2 regions of the Mesorhizobium sp. M0701 genome follow, and region 2 is predicted to be linked to the other one. Evidence: predicted binding sites of a transcription regulator. Region 2 holds the regulator's gene; the other holds the start of a gene.
The links. The regulator LexA, encoded in region 2, represses DNA repair genes until DNA is damaged. The targets are predictions, from matches to a motif close to TGTTCNNNNTGTGTTCNG.
Positions count from the first base shown of each region.

Region 1 (6,408 bases), on a different contig from region 2:
ACCCATCTCGCCGGATACGAACCAGAAGATCGACGGCGATCCGCCGGCGTCGGGGCCGGCATAGCAAAGCCAGTGGCGTGAATCTCCGGCGTCACCTTCATCGTGCATCGCTCCGCCGAAGGCTTTTTCGACATCGGCAAGCGTGGTTTCCTCAAGCTTTATCTCCAGCGGCCCAGCCTTGACCTGCTTGAATAGCGGGCTGGCCAGCGGCGAGTTGATATCGCCCAGGGATGGAATCGCCCGGTCTGGGTTGAGCGGCTTGGCCAGCGTCGTTGCATTGGTCACCAGTCCGGCAACGATGAGTGCGAAATATCCGGCGTTCTGTCCCATGCCGATCTCCTGTCGTTCGAAATGAAGGTGCGGAAGCATTTGCGGGCGGGTGCTACCCTGTCTGGCTGATACCCAAACCGGTGCACGACCAACTGGACCGAAGATAAATTCACAAGTCCGCAGCCTTCAACGTCATTCCGGCGACTTGGCAACCAAAGTGTAATCGAGGCTCACAATTCCTTCTCGGCCAGCTCCCGAAATGCGTCGGGAACCGACCGCTGTAGCCCGAGCGCGACCGAGGCGTAGCCGACCGCCTCCCAGCCGAAGCGGTCGCGGATCTTGTCGACGGCGCGGTCCGCGGTCCAGCGCGCCGCGCCCTTGCTGGTGCCGGGGCGGCGGCGGTCGTCGTCAAGCCCAAGCGGCAGTTCCAGTTGCAGGCCGGCATGCTGCTCCAGATGCGATACGGCGATCGCCAGCAGCGAGATTGTCTTTTCGTGCGGATGGTCGATGAGCACCTTGCGCACCAGCGCCTCGGCGATCTCGGCCAGCATGGCGGTCGCCGAAATCGGCTGATCGAGCGTGATCGAGCGCGTCACCGAGCGCAAATCGGCAAAGCGGACGCGAACCGTCACCGTGCGGCCGGGCCGGGATTTCGCCCGCAATCTTGTGGCGACCCTGTCGGCCAGATGCAGCAAAGCCGGCAGGAAGACCTGCTCCTCGGCCGGTTTTCGGCCAAGCGCCGACTGCGCACCCGCCGAGCGCGCCCGGCGCTGCGTCTCGAGCCTGCGCGGGTCGCGGTTCCACGCCAGCGCGTTGAGTTTCTCTCCCGCCGCCGGCCCGAGCAGGCGCTCAAGCGCCGCACCATTGGTCTTCGCCAGCTCGCCGATGGTGTTGACGCCGATGCCGGCCAGCCGCTGCCTGGTGACCGGGCCGACGCCCCACATCAGCTCGACCGGCAGGTGGTGCAGGAACTCCAGCTCGTGGCGCGGATCGACCACCACCAGCCCGTCCGGTTTTGCGACCTGTGAGGCGATCTTGGCCAGATGCTTGGTGCGGGCTACGCCGACCGAGATCGGCAGGCCGACCTCGGCCCGCACGCGGCGGCGGATCTTGCCGGCGATCTCGGCCGGCGAGCCGAACAAATGGATGCAGCCGGCGACGTCGGCAAAGGCCTCGTCGATCGAAATCCGCTCGACCACCGGCGTGAAATCGCCGAGCACCTTGATTGCCGCATCGCCCAGCCGCTGATAGTCCTTGAAATGGCCGCCGACGAAGATGAGTTGCGGGCAGAGTTCCCGCGCCCGCCGTCCCGGCATACCGCCGCGCACGCCGAACGCCTTGGCTTCATAGGATGCGGCAAGCACTACCCCGCCGCCGACGGCAATCGGCTTGCCGCGCAAGGCCGGGTCGAGCAATTGTTCGACCGAGGCATAGAAGGCATCCAGATCCGCGTGGAGGATGTTGGCTTCCATCCGGCCCATTCGCCCGCGGCGGTTCGAACGCCGCATTGTCTCGAGTTGTTATGAGAACATAAAGAGAACATTATGGGTGGATTGTCAAGCAGCGCGGAGGCCGCCGCAGCTGACGAGCGCACGGCAATGTTCAGCCGCACAGCCGATCGCGGGCCTGCATCAGCGCGAATCCCAACAGGTTCTCGCCGCGCCACAGCAGCGGGTTTATCGCCCTCTCGTCATCCGCCGCAAGGCCGATACCCCACACCCGGTCGACAGGGCTCGCCTCGACCAGCACCCGGTCATGCGTCGACAACAGATATTCGCGCAGCGCCGCGTTCTGACGGAACTTCTGAAAGCTCCCTTCAGTCACGATGCGATATTTGTCTGCATCCCATTTGGTGCCATCGAAGCCGCTCACCTGGCGGCCAAGCTGCTTTGCCTGCTTGGGGCTCGCCGCCCTGAGGATTTGTGTTGCCGTCGGAGCATCACCGAACAGTCGTGCCTTCTCGGCCATCATCCAGTGTTCGGCAGTCGGATAGCTCAGGCCATCGACGGTAAAGGGCGCATGCCACCACTGGCTGAAGCACGACGTGGTTATGCGGCCGTCCTTAGACGGCTGATGGCCCCAGAAGAACAGGAACTTCTGCCGGGGTTTTGCGCGAAAGGTTTTCTCAAGCCAGGTTCGGTCGTAAATCATGGGCGGATGGAGCAGGGCGAAAGGCCGGCTTGTCAATGCTCCATCCAGAGTAGGTAGCGAAGATGAGCGGTCGGCGCTGAATGCGATGAAATGCTGATCTACAGCGCCATCTTGTAGCCGAGATGACTGGCGGTGAAGCCGAGGCGCTCGTAAAAAGCGTGCGCCTCCCGTCGACCTTTGTCCGTGGTGAGCTGGACGAAGCTGCAATTGCGCGAACGGCATGTTTCAATCGCCCATTCGATCATCAGCTTGCCGACGCCGCGAGAGCGCCATTGCCGGGCGACGCGAACGCCTTCGATCTGGCCGCGCCAGGCGCCTTTTCTCGAAATGCCTGGAAGGAAGCTGAGCTGCAGCGTTCCGACCACTTGCCCGGCGTTGACGGCGACGGCCAGCAACTGGTTGGGATCGGTATCGATTGCGCTGAAGGCATCGAGGTAGGATGGCGCGAGCGGCGTGGACGGGTCTTCCCGGTTCGCGCCGAGCACGTCGTCGGCAAGCATTGCAACAATTGCCGGCAGGTCGGGCGCTTGCGCGCGACGGAATTTGATCTCGCTCATCGCGTGGAGACATACGGCGCGGATTTGGGGACGACAAGCGTGAAGGGATGCAACTTTGCCGGTCTACTGGAAAGCAGCCGTTGAAAGACCTATGACAGGCGAGATCGGGAGGCTACGAAATGGATGTTCCAGCCAGCATGAAGGCTGAATTGGCAGCCTGGAACAATGGGTCCGGCATCGATCTACAAAGCTGGGTCGGGTGCGAGGGCCGATTTGCGCTTGCTGTGGGATACAGCACCATTTTCTGGCCGAAATTCGTGACGTTCGAACGCTACGTTTTGTTGGAAGGGTTTAGCGAGGAAGGCCTGCGAAGCTTTGAACGAGACCCCAACGCCACACGACAGTCCGTGGAAGCGGTTATGAACCACCTGCACATTGCCGACATTCACGCCTTCGGCGCCGCCGACATCTCTCGCGACAAACTCGTGTTTCTCGGCTCGGTTCTCAAGGAGATTTATGAGGCAAAACTGCAATGGCAGTTTGCGAACCGAAGGTTTGTCGTCGAGTTTTTCGCTTCAGACTCCAGAGACCTGGAGGATTATCAGCTGTCTTTCTGGCAAGCAGACTAGGGCAATGGGCGAGGCGAGCAACTTAGCGAGGGTCAACCCTTCAATGCGGATCGAAATCGAGGGTGTCTCCCTGGAGACGTTGAGGGCGCTGTCGCGCGCGGACCAGGATGCGTTGCTGGCCTTCGGCCGGCCGATCTCCTTCGCCATGGGCAGCGCCACCGTCCTGGCCGAATTCAATCGCAATGGCGGCACGCTTCTGGTCAATTTTGCCCATATCGACGGCGGTGGCGAAGGCGTCCTGCTCGTCTTATGGAGGCTTGTCCGGGCCTATGCCATCGATCGGCAATTCAAGCTGATCCGTTGGAATGTCCATGCCGCCACATGCGCCACACCGAATCCCCGGCTGCAGCGTTTCCTGCGCTCCCACCACTTCGCAGAGATCGACGATGCCAGCTACGGCCGCATTTTCGCTCGCAGCCAGCAGCTTTGATCGGCTGGCTGGGCGCTCCGCTCGGGCTTACGCCGCCTCGAGCGCCCAGAGGCGATGGCCGTAGCGGCGGAAGAAGCGGGCGAAGAGGCGTTGCTGCCTGGCGCGGGCGAAGTCGGCGGTGCGCCTTTCCTGTCGCCAGCGCGGCATGTTGCGGAACATCGACAGGAAGCGGGCGGCGTCCTCGATCGCCTCCTCGGCCGACTGCGCCGGGCGGATCGCCGCCAGGAACAAAGCGCGGCTCGGCTTCATCCGGTCGATCGCCGACTTGCGCTGGCCATGGCCCTGGCGCGCCGTGCGGATGCCGTCCTGGCGGATGGCTGCGAAGGCAGCAAGCATGGCCGGGCTGTCGCCGGCATAACCGCAGGCCTGGGCGAACTGGGCGAGGTCCATCGTCACTCCCTTGCTTGCCGGCCGACGGAGCGGCCGCGGTTCTGTTGCTCGCGCCGATTTCCAGCGCTGCACGAGATAGAAGCATAACTCAAGTACCTGAACAAGTGAAACTTTCACGTTGGTGCAAGCGGAACCGACTCGACTCCGCCCCGAAAACCGATAATGATGTGAACAAAGCAGGAACAATGATGGGGATGGCTATGGCATTAGCGGGCAGGGAAGCGACGATCGCGGATGTTGTCTCGATTGCCGTCGAGTGCATCGATTGCGGCCGCAACAGGTGGTGGAAACCGGCCGAACTCAAGCGGCATGGGGTGAGGCCGGAGACACCGCTGGCCGCACTTTCGGGGCGCCTGATCTGCAAGGCCTGCCGGGCCGACGGCCTGCCGGGCGCCGCCGTCTCGATCCAGGCCGCCTTCATCGACGACCGGCAGCGGACCCGCGCCGAGGCGCGCCTGCTCAACGGTCGAGAGCTGCAGTCGAGGCGGGCTTGAGGGGGCGGGCGTGCTGCTCTTCCCTTCTCCCCTTGTGGGAGAAGGTGGCCGAGCGAAGCTCGGTCGGATGAGGGGTGTTGGACGGATCGCTACCTTGATGGCGTAAGTGCTTAAAAATCGCTTCTACATTTCCTCCGCCGCGTTCCTTCCAGCACACCTCATCCGGCTCGCGCTGTGCGCCGATCCACCTTCTCCCACAAGGGGAGAAGGCAACAAGCCTCAATACCCCAGCAATTCCTTGAGCGGGATGACGCGGAAGACGTTCTTGATGGCGTAGCGGTTGAAGGACAGCGTCTTGGGCGGGTTGTACTGCTCGACGATCAGCTCGGCGGCGGTGCGCTTGACCAGCTTCTTGATGAAGGCCTTGCCGTTTTGCTCGTTCTCCTCGGGCAGGGTCTCGATCACCACATGGTCGCCGGGCAACGCTTCGCGGCCGCCGCAATAGATCATCTCGCCGGGCTCGTAGCGCGGCACCATCGAATCGCTCAGCACGTGCAGCGCAAACACATTGCGCAGATGTCGGATCCCCGGCGGCCGCTGGACATAGCCGGCCGGCTGGCCGTTGAAGGTAAAGTCGCCATCGTCGCCGCCGACGGCGGTACCGAGAAGCTGGATGTCCATCGGCCCGGCGGGCAGGGGGCCGGGATCGGTGACGATCTCGGCATCGGCGACCGGTCCGGCATCATCGAGGAAAACGACCTCGCCCTTGCCGAGTGCCACCGGGTCGACGCGCAGGAAAGCGGCGGTCTTCAAAAGGTTCTCGGTCTTGGGCAGGTTGCGCCCGGTCTCCCAATTGCCGACGGCAGCGACGTCGGTGTCGTTGTGCTCGGCAATGTGACGCATCACCAGGCCGCGCTGCTTGCGCGCCCGGCGGATCGCCGCTCCGACCTTGATCGACAGTGCAGTTTTCGCCATGGCTCCATCTGTGGCGTAAGATTCGGTTTAGTCTATGCAAGAATCGCTTGCATTATGATTTGAGTTATGCTCTTATGTAGGCATGCACAAGTCGCTTCGCCAGCTTTCGGTCCTTGAATCCGCCGTTCAGCGCGCCGGCAGCGCTCGCCTGGAGGTGGTAGCGCAACCGATCGCCGGGGCCATGCATGTGCCAACCCTGTCCCCTTCGTCGCGGCTGTCCTCCTCCCCGGCCGGGACGATGCCCGAGGCTCGCGCCTCGGATCCGGCAGCGCAAGCGGCCGGAACGGCCGGAGCCGTTCCCCTCACGGCTCCGGCCACGAATTACCTGCCGGCCGGCAATGCGGATGCCGCGGTTTCCTGCATCCGCAGCGAAGACGGCACGGTCATCGCCTTCGACGAGCGGACGGGCAAGGCAGTGTCCGGCGCAACAAAGGCAGGCGGCCGAGATGAAGCTCGATCGCAGCAGACCACGCGAAGGCTGACCGGCTTTCGAGCCTGAGGCCGGCGAAGCCGGCGCCGCACACAACCATTTTTGCAGGGAATGAAACATCATGGCCGCCCGCTATTCCGCCTCGGAACTGGAACAAATCGAGAACTGGCTGATGAGCGGACTGTCGGCCGCGAAGATCGCC
Region 1 covers NZ_JAMYPO010000003.1:265,018-271,425, forward strand. The annotation lists gene NKI24_RS05180 (hypothetical protein) at 1-330, opposite strand, end outside; gene dinB (DNA polymerase IV) at 501-1,742, opposite strand; gene ybiA (riboflavin biosynthesis intermediates N-glycosidase) at 1,873-2,421, opposite strand; gene NKI24_RS05195 (GNAT family N-acetyltransferase) at 2,520-2,978, opposite strand; gene NKI24_RS05200 (hypothetical protein) at 3,098-3,547, shown strand; gene NKI24_RS05205 (hypothetical protein) at 3,591-3,977, shown strand; gene NKI24_RS05210 (hypothetical protein) at 4,005-4,367, opposite strand; gene NKI24_RS05215 (hypothetical protein) at 4,562-4,861, shown strand; gene NKI24_RS05220 (XRE family transcriptional regulator) at 5,081-5,776, opposite strand; gene NKI24_RS05225 (hypothetical protein) at 5,859-6,275, shown strand; gene NKI24_RS05230 (high mobility group family protein) at 6,328-6,408, shown strand, end outside.
Region 1: a site for LexA is predicted at 1,795-1,812, ahead of dinB (DNA polymerase IV). Genes of this name have one in related genera too.

Region 2 (10,196 bases):
CGCGCAGGGCGAAGCCAACATGGTCGATGTCGGCGACAAGGCTGTGACGGTGCGCACGGCAGTCGCAGAAGGCTTTGTCGCGATGCGGCCCGAGACGCTGGACATGATCCTCGCCGGCGACGCCAAGAAGGGCGACGTGCTGGGCACCGCGCGCATTGCCGGCATCATGGCGGCCAAGAAGACGCATGAACTGATCCCGCTTTGCCATCCGCTGCTGCTGACCAGGATATCTGTCGATATCGAGGCGGACGCCGCGCTGCCCGGCCTGAAGGTGACAGCATTGACCCGTGTCACCGGCAAGACCGGCGTTGAGATGGAGGCTCTGAGTGCCGTCTCGGTCGCTTGCCTGACCATCTACGACATGGCCAAGGCGGTCGACCGCGCCATGGTCATCTCCGGCATAAGGCTGGTTGAAAAGACCGGCGGCAAATCCGGCGACTACAAGATCACCGGAGACGGGGCCACCGAGGCAGGCCGATAATGGCGCTGGTCCCAGTTGCCGAGGCGCTCGAGCGCCTGCTGGACGGCGCAGCAGCGCTGCCGGGCGAACGCGTCGCACTGCTGGATGCCGCCGACCGCGTGCTGGCGGAGCCGGTTCTGGCGCTCCGCACCCAGCCGCCGTTCAACGCCTCCGCCATGGACGGCTATGCCGTGCGGGCGGCCGATATCGCGTCCGTACCGGCAAGGCTTTCGGTGGTCGGCATGGCGCCGGCGGGACGCGGCTTTGCCGGAACGGTGCAGCAGCGGCAGGCCGTGCGCATCTTTACCGGCGCGCCGCTTCCCGAAGGCGCCGACACTATCGTCATCCAGGAGAACGTCCGCGATCTCGGTGGCGGCAGCGTCGAAGTGACGGAACGGACGGTGCAGGGGCGCAACATCCGCCGCCTCGGGCTCGATTTCGCCAAGGGCGATGTCCTGCTGCCCAAAGGCCGCCTGCTCGACCCGGCGGCCTTGTCGCTGGCGGCATCGGCCAATCACCCCGAGGTGCGCGTGGTCAAACGGCCGCTGGTCGCCATCATCGCCACCGGCGACGAATTGCTGCCGCCGGGCAGCGATCTTGGCCCCGACCAGATCATCTCCTCCAATGCCTATGGTGTCGCCGCTGCCGCACAGTCGGTCGGTGCGCGCGCGCTCGACCTTGGCATCGCGCCGGACCGCAGGGAGGCGATCGCTGCGCTGGTTGAAAAGGCCGTGAAGGCTGGCGCGAACGTCATCGTCACGCTGGGCGGTGCCTCGGTCGGTGACCACGACTTCGTCCATGAGGTGCTGACCGGGCAAGGCATGACGCTCGATTTCTGGAAGATCGCCATGCGGCCGGGCAAGCCACTGATGTTCGGGCGGCTGGGAGACATTCGCTGCATCGGCCTGCCCGGCAATCCGGTGGCAAGCCTGGTCTGCACTCAGCTCTTCCTGAAGCCGCTGCTGGCGCGGCTCGGCGGCCGCGCCTTTCAGCAGGATATACGTCGGGCACGGCTCGGTGCCGCCATGCCGGCCAATGATCTCAGGCAAGATTATGTGCGGGCTGTTGTCATAGATGACGCCGGTACGCCCGTGGCGACGCCGTTCGGCATCCAGGACTCCTCGATGCTGAAAATGCTGGCCGATGCCAACGGGCTGATCGTTCGCGCGCCGTTCGCGCCTGCCGCGGCGGCGGGCTCCCCCTGCGACGTGCTGATGCTACGCTGAACCTGCCTCACTCCGAAATCAAGGTCCGGGTCAGCGGATGGTCTGGATCGGCCAAACCGTCGATGATGTTGAAATGATGCCGGTCAGGTTCGACCACCGAGCTGGTCGCGGAACCCAGGCCGATCCAGATGTTGGCCAGCAACGCGCTCTGACGCAGGAATTCGGCGCGCTCGCCGCCGCCGGCCCAGCAGGTCAGGCGGGCCTTGTCCATCGGGCGCAGCAGCACCGGACTTTCGGCCTGCGCCTCGGCCTCATCGATCGCCAGCGTCTCGTTCATGCCGGTGCGCATGATCGGGCGCAAATCGTGCACCCCCGAGATCGACACCACATGACGAACGCGCCGGACCACTTCGGTCGCCAGCGGCGTCGTCGCCGTAACCATCCGGCTAACAAGATGGCCGCCGGCCGAGTGCCCGGTCAGCATCAGCGGCCCTGCAACCGTCGCCGCCGCCTTGCCGATCGCCGCGCCGACCTCCTTGACGATGCCGCCAATGCGTATCTGCGGACAGAGCGTGTAGGACGGCATCGCCACCGCATAGCCGCGATCAACAGGGCCAGCGGCAAGATGCGACCAGAAATTCTTGTCGAATTCCATCCAGTAGCCGCCATGAACGAACACCACGAGTCCCTTAGGCTTGATGGCCGGCAGGAAAAGATCGAGCCGGTTGCGTGGATTGTCGCCATAGGCCATGTCGAGCCGCGCCCTGCCCTCGGTCGAAAGCACGTCGCGGAAAACCCGCGCGGGCTCGATCCAGGCCGCCGGCCAGCGATCGCTGCCGGCTATGTTGGCGCCGTTGGCATAGGCGTTGTCCCAATCGGCAATGTGACGTTCGAACACCCTGCGCCCTCCTCCCTGGCATATGGCCCTGCAGCGTAGCCGTAAGCATCGCGCGGCGCGTCGTCGCCAGCCTCACGATTCCAGCTCTCGCATCAATCTCAAGTGACAGCTGCTTTGATGGCGAAGCGCGCATCCTTCCACGCACCGGTGTGCAGGATGTCCTCAAGCACTTTGACGGCCTGCCAGACATCGGCATAGCCGACATAGAGCGGGGTGAAGCCGAAGCGCATGGTCGATGGCGCGCGAAAATCGCCGATCACGCCACGTTCGATCAGCGCGCGCATGACCTGGTAGCCATGCTCATGCATGAATGAAATCTGGCTGCCGCGTTTTTCCCCATCGCGCGTGCTTTCGAGCGTGAGCCCGTAAGTGCCGCACTTTGCCTCGACAAGCTCGATGAACAGATCCGCCAGCGCGATGCTCTTCTTGCGCACCGCCGTCATGTCGACATCGTTCCAGATGTCGAGCGCGCCCTTCAGCGTGCGCATCGACAGGACCGGCTGCGTGCCGCACAGAAACCGGCGGATGCCGGTGCCGGCCGCATAGCCTGGCTCGAAGGCGAAGGGCCGTGCATGGCCCCACCAGCCGGTGAGCGGCTGCTGGATGTCGGAAAGATGCCGCTCAGCCGCATAGATGAAGGCAGGCGCGCCCGGGCCGCCATTCAGATATTTGTAGGTGCAGCCAACGGCAAAATCGGCGTTTGCCTTGTCGAGTTCGACTGGCATCGCGCCGGCGGTGTGGCAGAGATCCCAGACGATCATCGCCCCGGCTTCCTGAGCCCTGCGCGTCAGCGCCGGCATGTCGCGCAGTTCGCCCGACTTATAGTTGACGTGGTTGACCAGCACCACAGCGGTGCGTTCGTCGATCAGCTCTTCGATGGTCGGCGCGTCGACTCCCGAGAGGCGCAGCAGCGTATCTTTTCGCGTCGAAACCACACCCTCGGCCATGTAGAGGTCCGTCGGAAAACTATCGCCCTCGGCGACGATGACCTGCCGCTCCGGTCGCATGGCCATGGCGGCGTGCAGCAGCTTGTAGATATTGACCGATGTCGTGTCGCAGACCACTGTCTGGCCGGCCGCGGCCCCGATCAGGCGCCCGAGCTGGTCGCCAAGTTCAAGCGGCATGTTGAACCAGCCGGCCGTGTTCCATGCGCGGATGAGATCATGCGACCATTCTTCGGTCGCGGCCTTGTGCAGTTCATCGAAAGCGGCACGTGAAGCAGCTCCTAGCGAATTGCCGTCGAGATAGATCACTCCTTGCGGCAACACAAAGCGGTCGCGCATCGCGCGCAGCGGATCCGCGGCATCCATCGCCTTTATGGCCACGAGATCGGGAATTCCTGTCATGATTTGTCTGCTCCCCCAAGATCCAACGCAACGCCGGACACGCATCGACTGTTCTTCCATTACTTGGTTGCGCGCAGCAAGGCTCCACCGGCGAGAAGCAGCCTGACCAGGCGGTGGAAACCGGGACTTAACCCGAGGTTGGCGTTTTGAGTTCGTTTCGTTCACGGTGCATTGACCAAACCGCACAGTCGATACGGGTTCAATTCCGTGCCTTTTGCCGACCGACGGCCGATGCCAGTGCCGCCTTCTAGGAGGCCAGAAGGGCGCAAACGAAAGCAGAATCAAGGCGATGAGGCTCGCGGCGGTGAAAATGCGGTACGCCGGTAGGGGACGTCGTTTGTTTCCCGAGCCTTAACGCATTCATTAAACTTTAAACAGTTGCGGAACACAACTGGAACAGATAGTGTTTGTTCTGGGTTTGTTTTTCTGATTCTGTTGGGGGTCGCTATGCTGACACGCAAACAACACGAACTGCTTATGTTCATCCACGAAAGGTTGAAGGAAAGCGGTATCCCGCCTTCATTCGACGAGATGAAGGAAGCGCTCGACCTGGCTTCCAAATCCGGAATCCACCGGCTGATTACGGCGCTGGAGGAGCGCGGCTTCATTCGCCGTTTGCCCAACCGGGCCCGTGCGCTGGAGGTGCTACGCCTGCCTGACTCGATCGCCCCCGGCCTCAATGCGGCACGCAAGTTCTCGCCGAGTGTCATCCAGGGCAGTCTTGGGCAAGGCGCCCCTCGGCAAGGCAAGCCGACATCGTCGCGCGTGCCCGCAGCCGGAAATGACGACGATGTCGTCGCCGCCGTTTCGATCCCGGTGATGGGCCGCATCGCTGCCGGTGTGCCGATCGACGCCATCCAGCACCAGACGCATTCGATTTCGGTGCCGCCGGATATGATCATGGGCGGCGAGCATTATGCGCTTGAGGTCAAAGGCGATTCGATGATCGAGGCCGGCATTTTCGACGGCGACACGGTGATCATCCGCAATGCCGATACGGCGAGCCCCGGTGAGATCGTGGTGGCACTGGTCGACGAGGAGGAAGCGACGCTGAAGCGGTTCCGCCGCAAGGGCGCCTCGATCGCCCTGGAAGCCGCCAATCCGGCCTACGAGACGCGCATCTTCGGACCAGACAGGGTCAAGGTGCAGGGCAAGCTCGTCGGACTGATCCGCCGCTACTGAGCTCCGCCCTTGGCGCCGGCTTTGGGGTTGTCGGCCCGGCGGTATGGCGGCAGGCCCCGTGCCGCGCGTGAAAATTTCCGCTGCACGTGCCAGGGCCGGTATGATTTTTCGACGGCGAAGCGGATCTCGGCGCGTGTTGCCGCTTGTGGATCGAAATAGACGGCGGCACTTCCCGCGCGCGCCAGTTGCCGTTTGGTGACGACGAGGACCAGCCGGTCGTAGTAGCAGGGGTTATGGGCGGTGGCGTCGTCGATGACGATCAAGCTGGCAAAGGCGCAGGCTGGCCGCGCAGTATCGCGGTCCTTGGCTTGCGCGATGATCGCGCCGGATGGATGCCTGGCAAGGCAGAGGCCGTCCGTGCAAATGAACGGCATGCCCGGCGGTAGGTCGGCCGGATCGGCAATGTCGAATTGCGGGTCGTTCTTTCCAGGTGTTTCCGGCGCGACGATAGCCTCTGATGTGAGCGCGCGTTTCCAGTTGTCGATGGTGAACTCATTCGGGCGTGCCCGGTTGACCGCGAGTTCACCGCTGCCGATCGGCAGCGCGACCAGCCGTGCGTCCTCCGAGACCAATACGTCGGGTATGCGTGTCTGCGTTGTCGTCAGCAAGCCGGCGAGCGCAAAAGGAAGTGCCGCCAGCCGCAACCACGTCGTCGCCATGCTGGCAATGACGAGGGCGATCGTCACCAGAAGGACGGATCTCAGCGAAATCAGCCCGACCGCATCGATCGGCGAGCGCTCCGAGATCCACCCGGACAGGGCGATCATCGCCGTCAGCCCCTTGCCCATGACATAGAGAAAAGGGCCATCCGCACCGAACGGCATCGCCAGCGCGCTGAGAACGGCGAAGGGCATGACGACCAGTGACACGATGGGCATGATGGCCAGATTGGCGAACAGGCTGAGCGGCGCCACGCGCTGGAAATGCCATATGGCGAAAAGCGCCGTGGCGCTCCCTGCAATGATCGAGGTCATCGCCAGACCGCACATGCCCAGCAGGACCTTTCGAGTGGCAAAGCGTAGCGGCGACAGCCGCGGCGGCGGCATGGTGGCCCTGCCGGCGCGGTAATCGGACCAGCCTGCATAGGCGCCGACAAGGGCCGCCGTCGCGGCGAAGGACATCTGGAAACTCGGACCGACCACCTCGTGCGGCGACACCAGGATGACCGCGATGGCCGAGATCGCCAGGTTGCGCATGGTGAGCGCGGCCCGGTCGAACAGCACGGCGATAAGCATCACCGCCAGCATGATGAAGCTGCGTTCGGCCGCCACGACAATGCCGGAAAAGACGAGGTAGGCCGCAATCGAAAAAAGCGCGGCGGCCGCGGCATATTTCTTGACCGGCCGTCGCGATGAGAAATCGGGAAACAGCGCAAAGGCACCCCGCAGCAGCGCCATGATGGTGCCGGCGACCAACGCCATATGCAGCCCCGAGATGGAGATGATGTGGTAGATGCCGGTGCGCCGCATCGCTTCGTTGATCTCCTCGGGAATGCCGGCGCGCACGCCGACGATCAGCGCAGCAGCAATCTCGCCCTCGGCACCGCCGATGCGGCTGCGGATATGGTCGGCGATGGATTCGCGCGCGTCTTCGATCGCGGAAGAAAGCTGCGCGCCAAGCGGCATGCTGCCCGACGACACGATTTTCGGATTGCCGAGAAAAAAGCCGCTGCCGCCGATACCGGCGAAATAGCTGTCGAAGGAGAAATCATAGCTGTCGGGCCGCACCGGGCCGGTCGGCGGCAGCAGCCGCACATAGCCGGTGATCTCGGAACCGGCGGTCAGCTCAGCCGGTATCTTCATCGCCGAAACGCGGACCCGTTCCGGCATGTAGCGCAGTGTCGGCCTGGCCGTTGAGATCACATCGATTGTCAGCCTGATGCGGCCGCTTGCCATGGGCTCGTACGATACGACGCGACCCGTCAGCCGCGTCGAGATTTCGGAGCCGAGCATATGCATTCCGACACGCCATGTCTCGAACTTGGCGGCAAGTACGCCAAGCGCGCAGAGCAGCGCCACCATGAAGCACAGGCGCGTCCTGGGCCATGACCGCGAGACGACGGCACAAAGGGCCGCGAGGAGCGCGATTGCGATCGGCTGTGGAAAGGCCGGCTCCACCGACAGCCCGAAATATACGACCACCCCGCATGCGAGGAACACCGGCACCAGCAGGAAGGCAATGCCGCGGTCAAGTTCCAGGTCGGCTGCCGTGGTTACGCTGTTGCGGATACGGGACGGTGACGGGAGGCGGAAACGCCTGGGCAGGCGTACGATGGGCTCGCCCGCGGGCACGAGAACCGCTGCTCGGTCGCTGGCCGGCAGCGACGGAGCATCGAAGCGCGGAGCAGGTAGCAATGCCGGTGCCGGCAGGACAGGCGGGCGAGCGGCAAACAGCAAGCGTTCGCTGACGCCGCTGCCAACGTCCTCGCCCTCGCCCGTACCACGGCCTCGCACAGCCATCGGGTCTGCCCCTTGCGCCCTCGACCTCCTATGCTACATGAACGCGCAACGCGCGAAAGTCCGCAAACCCACTTCCTTCGCCCGCCTGAGAGTTCCATGCCCGATAAGGTCGTCACCCGTTTTGCCCCCTCGCCCACCGGCTACCTGCACATCGGCGGCGCGCGGACGGCGCTGTTCAACTGGCTGTATGCCAAGCACACAGGCGGCACGATGCTGCTGCGCATCGAGGACACCGACCGCGAGCGCTCCACCGATGCGGCAAGCGCGGCCATTCTCGACGGGCTTTCCTGGCTTGGCCTGACATGGGACGGCGAGCCGGTGTCGCAGTTCGAGCGTGCGCCGCGCCATCGCGAGGTGGCCGAGGAGCTCGTTCGTATGGGCAAGGCCTATTATTGTTATGCGACGCCTGCCGAGCTAGAGGCAATGCGCGAGAGCGCACGGGCCAAGGGGCTGCCTCCCCGCTATGATGGACGCTGGCGCGACCGCGACCCGTCGGAGGCGCCGCCCGGCGCCAAGGGGGCGATCCGCATCAAGGCGCCGACAGACGGCGAGACGGTGGTGCATGACCGCGTCCAGGGCGACGTGCGCTTTCCCAACAAGGATCTCGACGATTTCATTATTCTGCGCTCGGACGGCAATCCCACCTACATGCATGCCGTCGTCGTCGACGATCACGACATGGGCATCACCCACATCATCCGCGGCGACGATCATTTGACCAACGCCGCACGCCAGACCGTAATCTATCAGGCCATGGGCTGGAAGGTGCCGTCGATGTCGCATATCCCGCTGATCCACGGTGCCGACGGCGCCAAGCTGTCGAAGCGGCACGGTGCGCTTGGCGTCGAAGCCTATCGCGCCATGGGCTACCTGCCGGAGGCGCTGCTCAACTATCTTGCGAGGCTTGGCTGGAGCCACGGCGACGATGAGATCATGTCGATCGCCGACATGATTGCATGGTTCGACATTGGCGACGTCAACAAGGGCGCCGCCCGTTTCGACTTCGCCAAGCTCGAGGCGCTTAACGGCGTGCATATGCGCCGGATGAACGACGCGGCGCTGCTCGACATCTTCATCGCCACTCTGCCCTATCTTGAAGGCGGCCCGGCAATCGCCGCGCGCCTCGACGACAGACGCAGGGCGCAACTGCTTGCCGCTTTGCCGGGCCTGAAGGAGCGCGCCAAGACGCTGGTCGAACTTGTTGAAGGGGCTGCATTCCTTTTCGTCGAGCGGCCGCTGCCGGTCGACGAGAAGGCGGCGGCGCTGCTCAGCGGTGAGGCGCGCGCGATCCTGCGGGGCGCTCATGCGGCACTAGCCACGGTTTCGGAGTGGTCTGCCGCCTCAGCCGAAGCCGCGATCCGCGACTATGCGCAGGCCGCCAGCCATAAACTCGGCGCCGTGGCCCAACCTTTGCGCGCCGCGCTCACCGGCAAAAGTACCTCGCCAGGTGTCTTTGATGTGCTTGCCGTGCTTGGCCGCGAGGAAAGCCTGGCGCGGATCGCTGATCAAATCGATTAGCAAACTGGCCCAAGAAGATTGGCATTGAAAGGTGTGTTTCGCAGTGCAACATTGGGTCTTGGCCTAATCTGCCGCGCAGATTCAATTGCGGGCGCAAATGTGCGTATTCCGATGCTTTTGACGTGTTGGGTTCAGATATTTTGCCTTTGCCGGCCTGAGGAAACAAAAAGGAGTTTGCTATGACCGAACCTGCGACAAAAATGGAATTTGGCGGCAAAACCCAGGCATCGACGGCCAAGCTGGAACTCGGCGGCAAAACCCATGAATTCAAGATACGAAGTGGTTCGGTAGGACCTGACGTCATCGACATCGGTTCGCTCTACAACACCGCCGGCGTCTTTACCTACGATCCCGGTTTTACGTCGACGGCGAGCTGCGAATCGGAAATCACCTTCATCGATGGCGATGCCGGCATTCTTTTGCACCGCGGCTACCCGATCGACCAATTGGCCGAGCACGGCGACTTCCTCGAAGTCTGCTATCTCTTGCTCTATGGTGAACTCCCGACCAAGGCGCAGAAGGACGATTTCGACTACCGGGTGACGCGCCACACCATGGTGCATGAGCAGATGTCGCGCTTTTTCACCGGCTTCCGCCGTGATGCGCATCCGATGGCGGTGATGTGCGGCGTGGTCGGCGCGCTGTCGGCCTTCTATCACGATTCCACCGATATCTCGGACCCCTATCAACGCATGGTCGCGTCAATGCGGCTGATCGCCAAGATGCCGACGATCGCGGCGATGGCCTATAAATACCACATCGGCCAGCCATTCATTTACCCGAAGAACGAGCTGAATTTCGCAGCCAATTTCCTGCATATGTGCTTCGCCGTGCCTTGCGAGGAATACAAGATCAATCCGGTGCTGGCCCGCGCGATGGAGCGCATCTTCATCCTGCACGCCGATCACGAACAGAACGCCTCGACTTCGACCGTCCGCCTGGCCGGCTCGTCGGGCGCCAATCCTTTTGCCTGTATCGCTGCCGGCATCGCCTGCCTGTGGGGTCCCGCACATGGCGGCGCCAACGAGGCAGCCCTGAACATGCTGGGCGAGATCGGTCATGTCGATCACATCCCGGAATTCATTGCGCGCGCCAAGGATAAGAACGATCCGTTCCGATTGATGGGATTTGGCCACCGCGTTTACAAGAATTACGATCCGCGCGCCA
Region 2 covers NZ_JAMYPO010000005.1:125,657-135,852, reverse strand. The annotation lists gene moaC (cyclic pyranopterin monophosphate synthase MoaC) at 1-481, shown strand, start outside; gene NKI24_RS07245 (molybdopterin molybdotransferase MoeA) at 481-1,686, shown strand; gene NKI24_RS07240 (hormone-sensitive lipase) at 1,694-2,524, opposite strand; gene kynU (kynureninase) at 2,623-3,870, opposite strand; gene lexA (transcriptional repressor LexA) at 4,318-5,052, shown strand; gene NKI24_RS07225 (ComEC/Rec2 family competence protein) at 5,046-7,511, opposite strand; gene gltX (glutamate--tRNA ligase) at 7,608-9,029, shown strand; gene gltA (citrate synthase) at 9,209-10,196, shown strand, end outside.